DNA from 2 places in the Pseudoalteromonas sp. JSTW genome. Region 1 is predicted to be linked to the other one. Evidence: predicted binding sites of a transcription regulator. Region 1 holds the regulator's gene; the other holds the start of a gene.

Region 1 (4,200 bases):
AGTCTTTATCATCTGGATTATTTTCAAGCTCGACCAATTGCTCTGACAAAAGCTCTAAAATTTCCCCTGCTTCAACAAGGAAATCCTGTAAAATATCTTCATCGACTTCAAAGCTCATGCAGCTACTCTCCTCTTAGAAGCCCAGACTTGATAATAGGTCATCAACTTCATCTTGTCCTGAAACAACATCATCGCGTGACTCTTTATCAATAATTGGCCCTTCTGGACCTGCCAGCGTATCGCTTTGTGCAGGTGCTTTGTCTATGGCCTGTTTTTCTTGTTTTATTTGACCATCGTCTTGACTGCCGAATACAGTTAAGAGATTGATTAAACTGTCTTCTACTTCGCGCACTAATTCGATAACACGGCGTATTACCTGCCCCGTCAAGTCTTGATAATCTTGCGCCATTAGCACGTTGGTCATCAAGCCTTGTAACTCATCTGTTTTGGTGTGCGAGTTATTCATGAACTTATCTAAGCTGTGGCATAACGTTTTAAATTCACCGAGTTCAATTTCTCGATTCATTAAACGATCCCACGTTGGTTTAATCGTGGCAATTTCATCAGCGAGCTGTTGTGCTATAGGCAAACTCGCTTCCACGGCATCCATCGTTTTATTGGCCGCGCTTTCAGTCATTTCCATGACATAATTCAAGCGCTGCTTTGCATCCGGGATTGCTTCTGTTGTTAAATCTGTGAGTCGAGTATCAAGATCGAAGTTTTTTAGTGCTTCATGAAGTTGTCGTGTCAATTTACCGACTTCAGCAAACAACTCTGATTGTTCTTTTGATGCTGTTTCAAGTATCAGCTTATCAGCTTTCTCTTGTTCACCATTTTCAAGATACTCAACAAGTTGACGAGCTTGCTCTAAACTTATTTGAGGCGCAGCAAGTGCTGACATAAGCCTCTCCCCTTAGATTAACCTAAACGTTCAAACACTTTTTCCAATTTGGTTTTCAGTGTCGCAGCAGTGAATGGTTTGACGATATAGCCATTAACACCCGCTTGAGCAGCAGCAACAATTTGTTCTTTTTTCGCTTCAGCTGTCACCATTAACACGGGGATATGTTTAAGGCTATCATCAGCACGAATTGCGCGTAATAGATCAATACCTTGCATTCCAGGCATATTCCAATCTGTTACAACAAAATCAAACTCTTGATTTTGCAACATCGGCAATGCTGTTGAACCATCATCAGCTTCCTGCACATTGGTAAAACCTAAATCCCTTAACAGGTTTTTAATGATACGTCTCATTGTAGAAAAATCATCAACAACAAGAATTTTCATGTTTTTATCCAAAACATCCTCCGGTGAGGTTTGAACCTTATTTACTTACTACTAATTAATCCAGTCATTGATTTTTGCTTTGAGCTTAATCATCGCCTGACCATGTATTTGACTCACACGCGATTCGCTAACATCGAGTATGTGCCCTATTTCTTTTAAGTTCATTTCATCGTTGTAATACAAAGACAAAACGAGTGCATCTCTTTCTGGTAACGATTGGATAGCCGTCAATAGAGACTGGTTAAACCGTTCATTTTTAACATTATTAAACGGTTTGTCTAGTGCTAAATCATGCCCCATAGGTGTGATGACGTCTTCATCAACGCCTAAATCCTCTATACCCAGTACCTTACTGGAATTTACATCATGTAGAATATGATGGTACTCATCCAGTGTAATATCAAGTTTTTCAGCAACTTCTGTGTCTTTTGGCTCGCGGTTTAAAATACTCTCTAAATCCGAAATCGTTTCAGCGACAAGGCGTGCATTACGGTGAACTGAACGGGGAGCCCAATCACCTCGACGGATTTCATCGAGCATAGCCCCTCGAATTCGAATACCCGCAAATGTTTCAAAACTGGCCCCTTTACTCGCATCAAAATTTTTCGACGCTTCTATAAGGCCAATCATACCTGACTGAATCAAATCATCGAGTTGCACACTGGCAGGTAAACGAGCAATTAGATGACACGCCACTTTTTTGACTAAAGAGGCATGTTTTTCAACAATCGCATTTAAATTCTGTGCTGATTGATATCCCATCGCTTTATTCACCGATGTTGTCATAGTTAACCGTTTACTAGTTTTTCAATAAAAAATTCTAAATGACCTGACGGTTGATTTGGAATTGGCCACTTAACTGCTTTCGTTGCTAATGTTTTAAATGCCACAGCGGCTGGTGAGTTTGGAAATAACTCCACAATCACTTTTTGGCGGCGGGTCGATTTGCGCATATTCTCGTCATACGGAATGGTTGCGACAAGTTCCATAGACACATCTAAGAATCGATCCGTTACTTTTGAGAGTTTAGCAAATAATTCTTGCCCTTCACGCATACTGCGCACCATATTGGCAACTATTTTAAATTTGTAAACGCCATGCTCACGACTTAACACTTTAATTAGGGCGTAAGCGTCGGTAATTGAGGTAGGTTCATCGCATACAACAACAACAACATCTTGCGCTGCACGCGAAAAGCTTAATACCATGTCTGAAATACCCGCAGCGGTATCGACAATTAAAATATCAAACTCAGTATTTAGCTCGCTAAATGCGCGGATAAGCCCCGCATGTTCTGACGGTGTTAACTCAACCATACTTTGCGAGCCCGAAGTCGCTGGCACAATTTTTATACCTGCTGGGCCTTCGACAAGAATTTCATCCAGTTCACACTCACCAGATAAAACATGAGATAAGTTTCTCTCGACACGTAAACCAAGCATTACGTCACAATTTGCCAACCCTAAATCGGCATCTAATACTAATACACGATTTCCCAGCTGACCTAATGCGATCGCGGTATTGAGTGACACATTCGTTTTACCCACACCACCTTTGCCGCCAGTGACAGCGATAACTTTAACGCCACTATTATTATTTTGATTCATTTTGCGCAGGCCGCTTGCTTGATCTAATACTGTGTTAATCATACATCCCTACTGTGTTCGACGCTACTGCTTGACGTCGTGAATGTTGTGCTTTTGCTCGTTTTAAATATAATTGCTCAGCTTTTTTTACTAGTTTTTCTGCATTCGCAACGCGAATATCTTCAGGAACACGCTGACCATTAGTAAGATACCCTATTGGCAAGCGATTTTGAATCGCAATACTAATAATCTCACCTAAACTAAGTGATTCATCTAACTTAGTGAAGATACAACCACTTAGTTGCACTTTTTTAAAGTGGCGAACGGTTTCTTGTAGCACATTAATTTGCGCTGTTGCACTTAACACTAAATAACTGCGAATGTCGACACGCTGATTGCGCATTAATGTATTAAGTTGTTCAGTTAAGCGTAAGTCGCGTTGACTCATACCCGCAGTGTCTATTAATACTAGACGCTTATTGCGTAAATGGTATAACACTTCAGCTAATTCATTTGCGTCTTTAACTTGTTTCACACCACAGCCAATAATGCGGCCATAAGTGGCTAGCTGCTCATACGCTCCAATACGGTAAGTGTCTGTTGTAATAAGCGCGACTTTATCTGCACCATATTTTTGTGCACCAAGGGCTGCCAATTTCGCCACGGTGGTGGTTTTGCCCACCCCCGTAGGACCCACTAAAGCGTACACACCGCCTTGACGTAAAATTTCATTATTTGTTGTATGCATTTGGTTTTCAACCATTTGCAACAAAGCTTGCCACGCTTGTTGACGCGAAACGTCATCAGGAATAAAACACGCCATTTGCTCCGCAACATCACGCTCAATGCCCATACCGGCTAGGCGATCAATCATACAAGCACGGGTAGGATCGCGACGCGCCATGTCTTGCTGCATCAAACCAGATACTTGATGTTCAAGTAATTGACGAATGGCATTCATTTCTTCACGCATCGTCGCCATTTCTGAGTGGTTTGCGGGTGCGGCCGTTTTGTGTTCTGCTGGTGAATCTAAATCGTCGAAGCCTGTGTCTAAATCATCATCAAAACCTAGGCTATGTGCTTGTGTTTGCACTCGCGGTGCAGCTTGCTCTTGATAGCGAGGTTTTGCTGAATATTGCGGCTGCTCTTGCGGCGCAAAACTGTGTGCTTTTGGCTGATAATGTTCACTCGTTTCAATACCAGATTGATTAAACATTGAAGCAAGCTCTGGCGAACGAGGGCGTGGGGCTTGACGCTCTAGTAACGCTTGTAGGCTGTCTGCAACTTGGGCTTGTGGCTCAGGTTTAGCGCGCATAGGTTCTGG
Region 2 (4,200 bases), 1.7 Mb from region 1:
GCACCATCACCAATTACGGCAACTGTTTTTCGATCTTTACCTTCTTTTTCTGCCGCAATTGCCATGCCTAGGGCTGCAGAAATAGAGGTGCTAGAGTGACCTACACTGAATGTATCGTATTTACTTTCTTCACGGAATGGGAAAGGGTGTAAGCCATCCTTTTGACGAATCGTATGCATTTGGTCACGACGACCCGTTAAGATTTTGTGTGGGTATGCTTGGTGACCCACATCCCATACTAAACGATCTTCAGGGGTGTTATAGACATAATGCAGCGCAACAGTTAACTCAACAGTGCCTAATCCTGATGCTAAATGACCACTACTTTGCGAAACTGAGTTCAAAAGGTATTCACGTAACTCTTTACTAAACGCAGGTAATTTGTCTTGCGCTAAATCACGCAGTTGTGCTGGTTCGTCAACCAAACTTAATAATGGATACTTGCTACTATCAAGTGTCATGTTTTTTATACATCCTTCGCTAACCAGAGTGCATTATAGCCCATAGCGGCTCTGATTTTTTAGTTATTTTGTCTTTCTTTTGTAGGCACTAATATTTACGTTCAACTATATAGCTGGCAAGGCTTGCCAACTCATTTGTGTCGTAATCTATTGCCTCAAGAGCCTGATGAGCTTGGGCAAGTAAATCTTGCGCTTTTTGTTTAGCACCTGCCATGCCTAATAAAGCAGGGTAGGTTGCTTTATTAGCCGCAATATCTGACCCTTGAGGCTTTCCTAATGTTTCAGTATCAGCTTCAACGTCTAGGATATCGTCTTGTACCTGAAAAGCCAGACCTATCGCTTGACCAAATAGATTTAGTTGCTGCAATGTATGCTGATCACAGTGAGTCGCGCACAAAGCTCCCAGTGTAATTGCACAATTTAAAAGCGCCCCGGTTTTCAGTTGGTGGATACGTTCCAATTGCTCAACACTGATCACTTGATCGGTAGAGACAATATCCAGTGCTTGTCCCCCAACCATACCTTCAATACCTGAGGCTTTGCTTAATGAGGCTATCATTTTAACCTGTTGTGTCGCTGGCACCGTAAATTGATGATTAGCAATTAAATCAAATGCAAGCGTTTGCAGTGCATCGCCGGCTAAAATTGCCTGTGCTTCGCCATAAACAATGTGGCAAGTTGGTCGGCCTCGGCGTAAATCATCATCGTCCATTGCTGGCAAATCATCGTGTACAAGTGAGTAACTATGGATACACTCAATGGCTGCTGCAAGTACATCTAAATCGGCTTTGTTTGCTCCCATCATACGACCGGTTGCGTAAACAAGGTACGGCCGTAAACGCTTCCCCCCATTTAAAACACCATAATGGGTTGCGTCTTTAATTGTTTGTTCGGTATTAAGTGGCTGATCAAAATAGCGATTTAACATGGCTTCAACATCGTGTTGAGCACGTTGTAGTTGTTCTTTTAATTGCACTGAATTAGTCCAGGTTTGAATCAAAGTTGCTCAGAGGAGCTTGGCTATCGTTGCCCATTAAAATGGCCACTTTTTGTTCTGCTTGCTGTAATTTACCTGATGAGGCATTTGCCAGTGAAATACCACGTTCAAACTGTTTAAGTGACTGTTCTAAAGACAGTTCACCTTGCTCCATTTGCACAACTATTTGAGATAATTCATCCAGCGCTTCTTCAAAGCTTAAGTTTTCTGGTTTCTTTGCCGCCATTGTGGCCTCGATAGCTATTAGAAAGTGAGGCCAATTTTAGGGGGAATGCTAAACTAGGTCAAAGAATGATGTGTTTTTTTACGCATAAAGCGATTTCGATATGCTATTTTTACGCTTTTAGATACAGCTTAAACTTGTAGCTTAAAAATCTTACATTAAAATAAAATTAATTCATTTAATGATTTAAGTAATTCAATTGCTTGCCGATAAGCAGTTAATAATAAAAATTTGATGCCTGAGGGTGTCGTGTTATTTTCCTCTGGAGGGGTATGTGGATTTAGCAACCATAATAGGTATTCTTGGTGCCATAGGCTTAATTGCTATGTCGATGGTGTTAAGTAGTGACGGCCAAGTTGCAATGTTTTACAACACACCTTCGGTGGTCATTGTATTCGGTGGCTCGATTTTTATTGTGTTATCAAACTTCACCATGGGACAGTTTTTGGGGATAGGGAAGGTTGCAGCTAAAGCCTTCATGTTCAAAATTGAATCTCCAGAAGAGTTAATTGAAAAAGCAGTTGAACTAGCTGACTCTGCACGTAAAGGTGGCTTTCTCGCGCTGGAAGAGGCTGATATCCCCAATGCGTTCATGCGAAAAGGGGTTGATATGCTGGTTGATGGTCATGATGCCGATGTTGTGAGGGCTACGCTACAAAAAGATATTTCTTTGACATCTGCACGTCATGAACATGGTGCCACTTTATTTAAATCGCTTGCTGATATCGCCCCGGCAATGGGTATGATTGGTACGCTGATAGGGTTGGTTGCGATGTTATCAAACATGGATGACCCTAAAGCGATTGGTCCTGCTATGGCGGTGGCCTTACTTACCACCTTATACGGTGCATTTTTAGCGAATGTTATTGCTATTCCAATCCAGGTAAAGCTTGAGCTTCGTAAAGACGAAGAAGCACTAAACCAGCGCCTCATTTTGGATGCGGTTTTAGGCATACAAGATGGTCAAAACCCGAAAGTAATTGAAGGGATTTTGAAAAACTATTTAGCCGAATCTAAACGTAAAGTAGATACTGAGGAGTAGGCATGTCTGATCAAGAGTGCAAATGTCCGCCCCCTGGCCTGCCAGCTTGGATGGGCACGTTTGCTGACTTAATGTCGTTATTAATGTGCTTCTTTGTACTCTTACTTGCTTTCTCTGAAATGGATGTACTTAAGTTTAAGCAAATAGCAGGCTCGATGAAGTTTGCTTTTGGTGTGCAAAATAAGATTGAAGTAAAAGATATTCCCAAAGGAACCTCGGTGATTGCAATGGAGTTCACGCCAGGTAAACCTGAGCCCACGCCGATTGAAACGATTCAACAACAAACCGTTGAAATGACTCAGCAAATGTTAGAGTTTCAAGCGGGTGATGAAAGCTCTGCTGGTGGTCGCCAAGAGCAACGAGGTAACAAGCGCGGTGGTGAATCGCAAAGTACTGCGCAAGAGCAAGCGATGGAGCAGTCAATTTCAGCGGCTGATCAAGAGCAAACTAATGAGCTTGTGAAAAAAATTGCTCAGCAATTAGAGCAACAGATTATGGATGGGGCGATTGAGCTTGAGTCGCTTGGTCAGCAAATTATTATCCGTATTCGTGAAAATGGCTCGTTCCCATCGGGCAGCGCATTTTTACAGCCTAAATTTAAACCTATCATTCGTGATATAGCGACCTTACTTAAAGACGTACCTGGTGAAATTACGGTGTCTGGCCATACTGATGATTTTCAGGTTTCTAATGAGCTATACACCAATAACTGGGATTTATCTTCGAAAAGAGCGGTGGCGGTTGCCAGTGAAATGGAAAAAGCCTCAGGTTTCGATAAGTCGCGCATGGTGGTTGTCGGGCATGCTGAAACACGGCCGCTTGTTCCCAATGTGACCGATGAAGATCGCCGACGTAATCGACGTGTCGAGATCTCTATAATGCAGGGTAAAGCGCACGAGTCAGACCCTATTGATGTGAGACCATAAATCTATTACAGTAAAACTTCGTTAACAGATGTAATGGAGTATACAAATGAAAAAAATAGATAAGTACTGCTACATGCCAGGTAATGGTAGTGGTGATGATGATGATAAAACTGATTAAGGTAGGTAATTTTGCCTGATTGGTTTGGCTCCATCATATCAATATTAAATAATAGCTGGGTATTCATGTTGAGCCCAGCTATTTTCGTTTTCTATCTACAAAAAGACTGGTTTGCCTTTCGGTTTGCACTAATCACAGCCTGCTTCTTTTTATACGGCACGTTGATTCATGACCATTTACGTGGTTTTGATGATATTTATGTCTGGCGCTATGTAGTGTGGGCTTTCAATGATATTGCTTGGATGGCTGTAATTGCGTATTTAGGGATCAAAGATAAAGTTTATTTGTGGCAGAGTGTGTTGGGTCAACTTGTTGTTATTATGGCCCCTATTTTACAACTCTTTCGTTTAGTCGATCGTCACCTTTGGGACTTATCGTACAGCACATATATGTATAAGACGCTGCTGCCTCTCATTAATATTGCTACTGTTAT

What was found. Region 1 encodes FliA, which starts transcription of late flagellar genes. Its sites were predicted from a motif close to CTAAAGNTNNNNNNNNNNNNGCCGATA; they were not measured.
Region 2: a site for FliA is predicted at 1,867-1,893, ahead of pomA (flagellar motor protein PomA). Genes of this name have one in related genera too.

Annotation. Positions count from the first base shown of each region.
Region 1 covers NZ_CP058972.1:1,002,148-1,006,347, reverse strand. Annotated here, with positions in the region: gene GZH31_RS04645 (chemotaxis protein CheA) at 1-118, opposite strand, end outside; gene GZH31_RS04640 (protein phosphatase CheZ) at 134-901, opposite strand; gene cheY (chemotaxis response regulator CheY) at 919-1,302, opposite strand; gene GZH31_RS04630 (RNA polymerase sigma factor FliA) at 1,342-2,052, opposite strand; gene GZH31_RS04625 (MinD/ParA family protein) at 2,079-2,939, opposite strand; gene flhF (flagellar biosynthesis protein FlhF) at 2,932-4,200, opposite strand, start outside.
Region 2 covers NZ_CP058972.1:2,750,454-2,754,653, reverse strand. Annotated here, with positions in the region: gene dxs (1-deoxy-D-xylulose-5-phosphate synthase) at 1-461, opposite strand, end outside; gene ispA ((2E,6E)-farnesyl diphosphate synthase) at 550-1,389, opposite strand; gene xseB (exodeoxyribonuclease VII small subunit) at 1,442-1,684, opposite strand; gene pomA (flagellar motor protein PomA) at 1,956-2,723, shown strand; gene GZH31_RS12440 (flagellar motor protein MotB) at 2,726-3,649, shown strand; gene GZH31_RS12435 (hypothetical protein) at 3,779-4,200, shown strand, end outside.